Regions from separate parts of the Kocuria aegyptia genome, predicted to be linked through region 3. Evidence: riboswitches for the same ligand, from Rfam matches in the RefSeq annotation. Region 3 holds a riboswitch; each other region holds the start of a gene.

Region 1 (3,263 bases), on a different contig from region 3:
ACCCTCGACGCCCAGCGGCTCGGGGTGGTCGGGCTTCGTGCGGGTGACCCGCACCGCTCCGACGCCCAGGTAGTCGACCGTCCCGGCGGGCAGCGCGGAGGCGGCGTCGAGCTCCGCAGCCGTGGCGGCGCTGAGGCCGAGCACGGCGTCGGTCCCGCAGATCCGCCGGGCGAGGACCACGGGCAGGTCCGTCTGCCCGACGTGCACCCCGGCCACGGGGGCGCCGGCCGCCCGGGCGGCGAGGTAGACGTCCGCGCGGTCGTCCACGAGCACGGGCACCTCCCGGCCCACGCGCTCGGCGACGGCCGTCAGCAGGGCGACCAGCTCGCGGGCCGGGGCGTCTTTCGCGCGGACCTGGACCATGGTGGCGCCGCCGCGGACGGCGGCCGCCACGACGTCCGGGACCGTTCGGGGGGCGCTCAGAGCGGTGTCCGTCACGAGGTGCAGGGCCAGGGCCGCAGGGTCGAGACGCGGGCTCACCGGGCGCCCTCCTCGCGGACGAGCTCCGCCCGGGCGGCGATCCGCTCCGGCGTGACGGCGTGCAGCCGGTCCAGCAGCGCCACGGCGAAGGAGCCGGGCCCGGCGGAGTCGGCGGCCGCGTCCTCGGCCGCGAGGGTGTACACCGTGGTGGCGGCCACCGCCGCCGCGGCCGGGTCCGGGCGCACGGCGGTGAACGCAGCCATGAGGGCGCCCAGCGCGCAGCCGCCGCCGGTGATGCGGGTCAGCAGGGGCGTGCCGTGCGGCACGCGGACGACGGTGCCGTCCGGGGAGCGCACGAGGTCCACGGGCCCGGACACGGCCACCGCCGACCCGGCCCGCTCGGCGAGCGCGGCGGCGGCGTCCCGGGCGGCCTCGACGCCGTGCGTCGCGTCGGTGCCGCGCCCTCCGCTGCCGCCGGCGAGGGCGACGACCTCGGAGGCGTTGCCGCGCACGATCGCCGGCCGGAACTCGAGCAGGTCGCGGGCCAGCGCGGTGCGCACGGGCAGGGCACCCACCGCCACCGGGTCCAGGACCCAGGCCCGGCCCGCGCGGCGCCGGGCGCCGACGGCCTCGTAGGCGGCCCCGCGCTGCTCGGCGGTGGGCGTGCCGGTGTTGACGAGCAGGCCGTCGGCGAGCTCCGCGAAGACCCCGCCCTCCCCCTGGATGTCGGTCATCGCCGGGGACGCGCCCACGGCGAGGAGCGCGTTGGCGGTGAAGTTGGTGACCACGGCGTTGGTGATGCACTGCACGAGCGGCGCCGCGGAGCGCAGGTCCTCCAGGGCCGCCGCGGCGTCCTCGGCGAGCGCGGGGTCCGGCGGCGCCGGCCTGGCTCCTGCTGTGCGGGCGGACGTGGGGACGGCATCGCGCATCTGCGACATCCCTTCGCTAGTACTGGCTAGATCAGGTTCGACGGGTGTGTTCTCAGCCGCTCGAGCGGCACCCCGTGTCAGGTGTCCTGCCAGTCTAGCCCTCGCGCGGGAGCCCGGACGCGGGCGGATCCCGGGACGGATCCCGGCTGTGGGGTCAGAACACGCCGTTGGCGTTCGCCGTCCGCTCGGGCACCGGCTGCGCGACGCCCCAGTGCTCCACGATCCGTCCGTCCTCGAGGCGCCACAGGTCGTAGCAGGCGACCGTGCGCGCGGTTCCGCCCCCGTGATCGCCGTCGGCGACGGCCTCCGCGACGGTCAGCACGAAGTTCCCCTCGCCGAGCACCCGGTGCAACCGCTGGTAGGCGGGCTGCGGGTCCTCCGCCGTGCGAGCGGTGTGCTCGGTGCAGCCCTGGGCACTCATGTGGTCCTGGACGGCGCGGCGGTCGCCCCCGATCAGGGCGGCCTCGACCCACTCGGCGGTGATGCGCTTGTTGTCCTGCGTCCGCTCGTGGTCCGTGACCGCGACGGGACCGTCGAGCTGGGGGCGGGCGCCGCCGGCCTCCGTGCGCAGGGGCTCGAAGGCGTCCCAGTGCTCGGCGATCCGCCCGTCCGCCACGCGGAAGACGTCGAAGCCGACCAGGGGCTGCGGGCCGAGCCCCTGGTAGGCCGAGTGGGCGACCACCGTCCCGTGGTCGTCGAGCACCCGGACGAGATCCACGCGGAAGTCGTCGGGGATGCCGCGCAGGAACTGCTTGAGACCCTCGCGCCCGTCCGGGGCGAGGGGCGAGTGCTGGATGAAGTCCTCCGTGTAGTGGCGGTCCACGGCCGACGGATCCCGGTGGACGAAGAGGTCCGTGCCGGCGGCGCGGACGGTGTCTGCACTGGTCATGGCGGTGCTCCCTGGAACGGGCGGCCGCTCGCCCCGGCGGACGGGACGGCGGCCCCGGCTGTGCTGTGGTGCGCACCACGGTACGCCGCCGGGCGGGGGCCGGGCAGGCCTGGACGGTCCGTGACGGCCCACGACGACGGAGGACCCCGACCGTGCTGGTCGGGGTCCTCCGTGGTGCTGCTCGGCCGGACGGCTCAGCCGCGTCCCGCGGGTCCTCCGCTGGTCAGGTCCTCGGCCTTGACGCCGACGCCGACGACGGTCGGCGCCCGGCGGGAGGAGTCCTCCGGGGAGCGCTGGGCGACGGCCTTGGCCTCGTGCCGGGCACCCTCCGCGGCGGCCGCCCGGCCGGCGGTCACCTCGGCCTCGCCCGGCCGAGCCGCCGGGGCCGTGGCCCGCCGCGAGCGCCGCCGGGGTCGCGCCGGCTCGGCGCCCGGCTGCTCAGGAGCCGCCGAGCCGGGGGCCTGCTGCGCCGTGCTCTCCCGCGCCGCATCCGCCCGTGCGGTGGTCTCCTGCGCGGCGACCGCCGCCCGGGCGTCCTCCGCAGCGGTGGCCTGCGCGGCGCCGGTCTGCTCGGCGCCGGCCTGCTCAGGGGCACCGTCGGCAGCGGTGACCGCCTCAGCGGCTGCTCGCTCAGCGGCGACCTCCTGGGCAGCGGAGCCGGCGTCCGGCGCCGTCTGCCCGAAGGCCTCCGCGAGGGAGTCCAGGCTCAGCGGACCGGCCTCGGCGGGCTCCTCGACGGCCGCGTGGCCCTGCGGCAGCTCGATGACCTCGCCCTTGATCGTCAGGCGCGCGCCCTGCTCGGCCGGCACCCCGGGGGCCTGCTCCTCCGCGGCCGGGACGGGGGCCTCCCCCACGTCCGGCTGCTGCTCGGCGGCGGTGTCCGCACCCTGGCCCCGGTTGCGGCTGCGCTTGCCGCGACGCTTCTTCCGGGAGCGCCCCGAGCCCTCGGGACGGGTCTCCGCCGGCTGGGCGGTCTCCTCGGCGCGCTCCGGCTCCTCCGCGGCGGCCTCCTCGTGATGGGTGGC
Region 2 (3,263 bases), on a different contig from region 3:
CGGTCAGCAGGGGGCGCTCGAGCACGCGGGCCAGGGCCGCCCGGGCGCCCGGCACCCGGGTCAGCTCCAGCAGCCCGCTCGGCGGCGCGGACGGGCACCCCGGCACGTCGCTGGGCAGCCGGGCGGCGCGCTCCAGCCAGAAGGTGTCGCCGAAGAGGGTCGCGAGCAGCACGGCCGCGGCGAGCCGGTCCTCGCTCGGCGCGGCGTCCTCCGGCGCGCCCTGCTCCCAGTGGCTGCCGAGGGCACGGCGGGCGGGCTCACCGGCCAGCCGGACGCGCAGCTGCGCGTCCTCCGGGCCACGGGCGGTCTCCGCGGGACGCTCCACCGCGTGCCGCACCTGGGGGTCGAGCTCGGGGTCCATGGGTCACCTCTCCGTCGTCGTCCTGGGTCCATGCTGTCAGAACGTGCTGGGCGGCGGCGGGGAACCGGCGGTGAGCCGGGATGTTGGGCCGCGCCGGGCTCAGGCGGGGAGCAGGCTGCGCAGCTGCCCCGCGGCGAGGCGGGGATCGGGGGCCTCGGTGACGGCGCGGACGACGACGACGCCGCGCGCCCCGGCCGCCAGCACCTGCGGGAGCCGCTGCTCGTCGATGCCGCCGATGGCGAACCACGGCACGGGCAGGACCTCCGGGTCCGCGTCCAGCCGGGCCTCCGTCAGTCCGGCGACCGCGCGGACGAAATCCAGCCCGGTGGCCGGGCGCCCCGGCTTGGTGGGCGTGGCCCAGACGGGGCCCGTGCAGAAGTAGTCGACGTCCGGGTCCTCGAGCGCCGCCCGGGCCTGTCCGAGGTCGTGGGTGGAGCGCCCGATCAGCACGTCCGGGCCCAGCAGCCGCCGGGCCTGGGCGGGGGTGAGATCGTGCTGGCCCACGTGGAAGACGTCGGCGCCCACCAGCGCGGCGATGTCGGCGCGGTCGTTGACCGCGAACAGGGCGCCGTACTCGGCGGCGACCCGGCCCAGCAGCCGCAGCGCGGCGATCTCCTCGTCCGCGTCGATGCTCTTGTCCCGCAGCTGCACGATGTTCGCCCCACCGGCGTAGGCGGCGTGCAGGAACTCCTCGAGGTCGCCCCGGTCCCGGCGGGCGTCCGTGCACACGTACAGCCGGGCGGCGAGGAGCTGCGCCGTCCGGGCGTCTCGCAGGGAGGACTCGGCGGGCGCGGAGGTGTCACGGGTATGCTGGGTCACACGCTGATGATAGGTCAGCGGTTCTGCGGGAGCCCCACCGGGGGCTGAGAGGGCGTCCAGCGCCGACCGCCACACCTGATGCGGGTCATGCCGCCGTAGGAAAGGACGTTCCGTGTGACTTCTGCGCACCCCGCCCCGACGACCGCGCCCCACCCGCTGGTCGGGCAGCCCGAGCACGTCCGGGCCGACGTCGCCGTGGTCGGCGCCGGGGTGATCGGCCTGGCCACCGCCTGGGAGCTGCGCCGCCGCGGCCGCTCGGTGGTCGTGGTGGACCCCGAGCCGGGCTCCGGCGCCAGCCGCGCCGCGGCCGGGATGCTCGCCCCGGTGAGCGAGGTCCAGTACCAGCAGGAGCCCCTGTACCCCCTGATGACCGCCTCGGCCGCCGAGTACCCGGCGTTCGTGGCCGCCCTCGAACAGGTCGCCGAGGGGACGGTGGGCCACCGGGCCACCGAGACCCTGCTCTGCGGCGTGGACGCCGCCGACCGGCAGGCCCTGACGGACCTCCGCGAGCTGCAGCTGCGCCACGGCATGACCGTGGAGCAGCTCGCCCTGCGCGCCGCCCGGGCCCTCGAGCCCGCGCTGAGCCCACGGCTCTCCGCCGCGTTCCGGATCCCCGACGACCACCAGGTGGACCCGCGCCGACTCGTGGCCGGGCTGCTCGCCGCCCTCGTCGCCCCGGAGGTCCCGGAGCCTCCGCAGCTGTCCGGGCTGCCGGCCGCGCGCGACGGCGGACCGGCCCGTTTCGTCCACGACCTCGCCACGGGGCTGCGCCGAAACGCCGAGGGCGCCGTGACCGGCGCCCGCCTGGCCGGCGGCGGGATGGTCTCCGCGACCTGGACGGTCCTCGCCCCCGGTGCCGGCCTGGGCGCTCTCGAGGGACTGCCGGAGGGCTGGCACCCGCCCCTGCGGCCGGTGCACGGGGACATCCTGCGCGCCCGGGTGCCCGCCGGGACGCCGGAGCTGCTCGAGCGCACCGTCCGGGGCCTGGTGCACGGGGCGCCCGTCTACCTGGTGCCCCGCGCCGACGGGACCGTGGTGATCGGGGCGACCTCCCGCGAGGACGACCTGGCCGGCCCCAGCGCCGGAGGGGTGTTCCGGCTGCTGCGCGACGCCCAGGCGCTCGTGCCCGGGGTCGCCGAGCTCGAGCTGATCGAGGTGCTGGCCCGCGCCCGGCCCGGCACCCCGGACGACATCCCGTACCTGGGCCGGGTCCGCGACCCGGACGGCGAGCCCGTGCCGGGGCTCGTGGTCTCCACCGGCTACTTCCGCCACGGCGTGCTGCTCGCCCCGCTGGCCGCCCGGCTCGCCGCGCAGCTGGTCGCCGGAGGGAGCGGTCCCGATCCGTCCGCCGACGCCGAGCACCTCGCCACCACCGACCCGCACCGCTTCGACCGACCCGTCGAGGCACGTCGAGGGGACCCCGAGCCGGCCGCCGCCGGCCCCGGGCCCCGGAGCAGGAGCCCCCGATGACCGCCATCACCCTCAACGGCCGCCCGCACCGCGTGGCGGAGGAGGCCTCCGTCGTCGACCTCGTCGCCGAGACCGTCGGCCGGGCGCTGGGCCCCGACGGCGCCCCGCTGGACGGCGGGCGCCTCGGGGTGGCCGTGGCCGTGGACGCCGCGGTCGTGCCCCGCAGCCGCTGGCAGCGGACCCGCGTGGCGGAGGGCCAGGCCGTCGAGATCATCACCGCCGTCCAAGGAGGCTGACGTGACCGTCCCGCACCCCGACCCGCTCGTGCTCGACGGCACGAAGCTGTCCTCCCGGCTGATCATGGGCACCGGCGGCCTCAGCTCGCTGCACACCCTCGAGCAGGCGCTGCTGGCCTCCGGCACCGAGCTGACCACCGTGGCCCTGCGCCGCTACGCTCCCGGCCAGGGCGACTCCCTCTTCGCGCTGCTCGAGCGCAACGACATCCGGATCCTGCCCAACACCGCCGGCTGCTACACGGCCCGGGACGCGCTGCTCACCGCCGAGCTCGGCCGCGAGGCCCTGGAGACCGACTGGGTCAAGCTGGAGGTCATCGCCGACGAGGAGACCCTGCTGCCCGACGTCGTGGAGCTCCTCGACGCCACCGAGCAGCTCG
Region 3 (3,263 bases):
GCGCGGGTGCACCATCGCCGAGCGGCGCACGGGACCGCGTCGCGGTGGAGCCGGTCGGGCGGATGCCGCAGAATGGTGGGCATGAACCAGACCAGTGCATCGACCTCTTCCCGTTCCGACTCCCAGGGCTCCGGGCCGGGCCGTTCGTGGGCGTTCATCGCCATCACGGCGGGCTTCCTCGTCTCCGCGGCGCTGATCATCGCGGTGGGCGTGGTCGCCATCGACCTCACCCACTAGGACCTCGGCCGGCCGTCCCGGCCGGCAGGATCGGCGCGCTGCCCGGACCGGGCGGCGCGCCGCTTTCGTCCTCGACGCCGCCCGGCACGGTGGACGGGATGCCGCCGGAGACGGTTCGGGGGCACGATGCCGGCGGTGGGTCCCGGGCTCTGCGGGTCGTGCTCCGTGCTCCGTGCTCCGTGACACGATGGGCGCACGTCGTACCGCAGGGAGGAGCGCCACCGTGAGCGATCCCGTCCGGCACCCGCGCATCCGGCCCGTGCGCCAGGGCAACGCCTTCGAGGAGGCCGTGGAGCGGATCCTCGACTCGATCCGGCTCGGCCTGTTCCGCCGGGGCGAGCGGCTCCCACCGGAGCGGGAGACCGCGGCGATGCTCGGGATCTCCCGCGCCACCCTGCGGGAGGCCCTGCACGAGCTCCAGGCCGCCGGGGTCCTGGAGGTGGTGCGCGGCCGGTACGGCGGGACCTTCGTGACCGGCCGCACCGCTCTGCCGGACGAGACCCTCCCCCCGGTGGACCCCGCGGACGTCGAGGACGTGCTCGTGTTCCGCGCCGTCGTCGAGCCCGCCGCGGCGGAGCTGGCCGCGGCGGCGTCCCTCAGCCCGGCCGCCCGGGAGCACCTCCTGGCGTGCCTGCGGCAGGTCGAGGAGAGCCCCCCGGAGGACTACCGCCCCGCCGACGCGCGCTTCCACATCGCGGTGGCCGAGCTGGGCGGCTGCCCCAGCCTGGTCCGCGCGGTCGCGGAGGTCCGTTCGCGGGCCAGCGACCTGCTGGACCGGATTCCCGTGCTGCCGGTCAACCTCGAGCACTCCGACCGCCAGCACCGCGAGCTCGCCGACGCCGTCCTGGCGGGAGACGCCCCCGCCGCCCGGGCCGCCTCCCTCGCGCACCTGGAGGGCACGGCCGCGCTGCTGCGCGGCTTCCTCGGGCACAGGGAGCCGCCCGAGGACGACGCCCCCGGCGACGACCGCCGCCGGGCATGACCCGCGGCCGCGCGCGGAGCGGGCGACCCCGGGGCGAGGTGTCTATACTCGTCCGCAGTGACACGGGGTGCCGGCGCCGAACGACGCACCGGCTGAGATGACACCCGTCGAACCTGATCCAGTTAGGACTGGCGAAGGGATGTCCTGCCGGGACCGGCCGCTGCCGTTCCCGCGTCTCCTCGCCCTGACCCCAGGGAGACCCATGCAGATCGCAGAACAGATCGTCCTCGTCACCGGCGGGGCGCGCGGCCTCGGCCGCAGCGTCGTCGAGGCCTTCGCGGGCCAGGGCGCGAAGGTCGTCGTCAACCACCGGACCAGCGCGGCGGCCGCGGAGGAGCTCGCGCAGCGGTACGGCCCCGACCGGGCGGTGGCCCTGCCCGCCGACGTCACCGACCCCGGGCAGGTGGGCGAGCTGCTGCGCGCCGCGCGGGAGCACTTCGGCTCCCCCGTCACCACGGTGGTGAACAACGCCCTGGCCGACTTCTCCTTCAACGGCGACGCCCGTTCCGGGGCCGAGGACATCCGCTGGGCGGAGTTCGAGGCCCAGTTCGCCGGCAGCGTCCGCGGGGCGCTGAACACCACCCAGCAGGCCCTGCCCGGCATGCGGGAGCGCGGCTTCGGCCGGGTGATCAACGTCGGCACCAACCTGTTCCAGAACCCGGTGGTGCCGTACCACGACTACACGGCGGCGAAGGCTGCACTGCTCTCCCTGACTCGCACCCTCGCCAAGGACCTCGGCGCGCACAACGTCACGGTCAACATGGTCTCCGGGGGCCTGCTGCGCACGACTGACGCGAGCGCCGCCACCCCGGAGGAGGTCTTCGACTACATCGCCTCGACCACGCCCCTGGGCCGGGTCACGACCCCGGCCGAGTTCGCCGACGCCCTCCTGTTCTTCGCCTCCCCGTGGGCGCGCTCGGTCACCGGGCAGAACCTGGTGGTCGACGGCGGACTGGTCCTCGACTGACGGGGGCCGCCGTGACCTCGCCCCGGCAGCTGCACCTCAACGCCTTCCTCTTCGGCGCGGGCCACCACCAGGCCGCCTGGCGGCACCCGGACTCCCCGCTGGAGCAGCTCGGGGACATCGCCCACTGGGAGCGCCTCGCCCGCACCGCCGAGCGCGGGCTCTTCGACGCCGTGTTCTTCGCCGACGGGCACAGCGCCGGCGACGTGGGGGACGGGCCCCGGTGGTTCCTCGAACCGCTGACGGCCCTGTCCGCCATTGCGCGCGCCACGGAGCGGATCGGACTGGTCAGCACCGTCTCGGCGACCTTCTGGACGCCGTTCCACGCCGCCCGCCTGCTGGCCTCGCTCGACCACATCAGCCGGGGCCGGGCCGGGTGGAACGTGGTCACCTCCATGTTCGACGCCGAGGCGCGCAACCACGGGCTGCCGGGGATCCCGCCGCACGCCGAGCGCTACGCGCGGGCGGCCGAGTTCATCGATGTGGCCCACCGGCTGTGGGACTCCTGGTCCGACGACGCCCTGGTCGGCGACCGGCACGGGCTGCACGCCGACCCCGAGCAGGTGACCCGCATCGACCACGCCGGCGAGCACTTCCGCGTGGACGGACCGCTGACCGTGCCGCGCCCGCCCCAGGGGCGCCCGGTCCTGTTCCAGGCCGGCGCCTCCGGGCCGGGACGGGACCTGGCCGCCCGGCACGCCGAGGCGGTCTACGCCGTGGCCTACGACCTCGAGAGCGCCCTGGCGTACCGCACGGACTTGTTGCGGCGGGTCGCCGCGGCCGGGCGGGACCCGGAGGGCGTGGCCGTCATGCCGGGTCTGGTCGCCTACGTGGGCTCCACGGAGGCGGAGGCCCGGGCCAAGCAGGCGGAGGTGGACGCCCTGCTGCCGGAGGAGCAGTCCCTGGCCCAGCTCTCCGCGTTCGTCCAGCAGGACTGCAGCGGCTGGGAGCTCGACGCCCCCGTCCCGGAGCTGCCGCCGCTCGAGCGCTTCACCGGGCCGCAGGGCCGCTACGCCACGATCCTGCGGATCGTGGCGGTCGAGCGGCCCACGGTGCGGCAGCTGCTGGGGCGGCTCGCCG

Evidence for each region. Region 3 has a riboswitch for thiamine pyrophosphate ahead of ABD220_RS14675 (3-oxoacyl-ACP reductase). Riboswitches for the same ligand answer to the same signal wherever they lie in the genome.
Region 1: linked by a shared signal. The riboswitch ahead of thiM (hydroxyethylthiazole kinase) and the one ahead of ABD220_RS14675 (3-oxoacyl-ACP reductase) in region 3 are both predicted to bind thiamine pyrophosphate.
Region 2: linked by a shared signal. The riboswitch ahead of ABD220_RS09845 (FAD-dependent oxidoreductase) and the one ahead of ABD220_RS14675 (3-oxoacyl-ACP reductase) in region 3 are both predicted to bind thiamine pyrophosphate.

The regions. Positions count from the first base shown of each region.
Region 1 is NZ_BAAAOA010000015.1:245,983-249,245, forward strand. Features, by position in the region: gene thiE (thiamine phosphate synthase) at 1-480, opposite strand, end outside; gene thiM (hydroxyethylthiazole kinase) at 477-1,349, opposite strand; TPP riboswitch at 1,341-1,434, opposite strand; gene ABD220_RS07505 (nuclear transport factor 2 family protein) at 1,504-2,238, opposite strand; gene ABD220_RS07510 (Rne/Rng family ribonuclease) at 2,433-3,263, opposite strand, start outside.
Region 2 is NZ_BAAAOA010000020.1:13,986-17,248, reverse strand. Features, by position in the region: gene ABD220_RS09855 (hypothetical protein) at 1-361, opposite strand, end outside; gene thiE (thiamine phosphate synthase) at 461-1,180, opposite strand; TPP riboswitch at 1,196-1,299, shown strand; gene ABD220_RS09845 (FAD-dependent oxidoreductase) at 1,295-2,650, shown strand; gene thiS (sulfur carrier protein ThiS) at 2,647-2,886, shown strand; gene ABD220_RS09835 (thiazole synthase) at 2,951-3,263, shown strand, end outside.
Region 3 is NZ_BAAAOA010000046.1:77,157-80,419, reverse strand. Features, by position in the region: gene ABD220_RS14685 (hypothetical protein) at 82-237, shown strand; gene ABD220_RS14680 (FadR/GntR family transcriptional regulator) at 461-1,219, shown strand; TPP riboswitch at 1,273-1,376, shown strand; gene ABD220_RS14675 (3-oxoacyl-ACP reductase) at 1,422-2,186, shown strand; gene ABD220_RS14670 (LLM class flavin-dependent oxidoreductase) at 2,198-3,263, shown strand, end outside.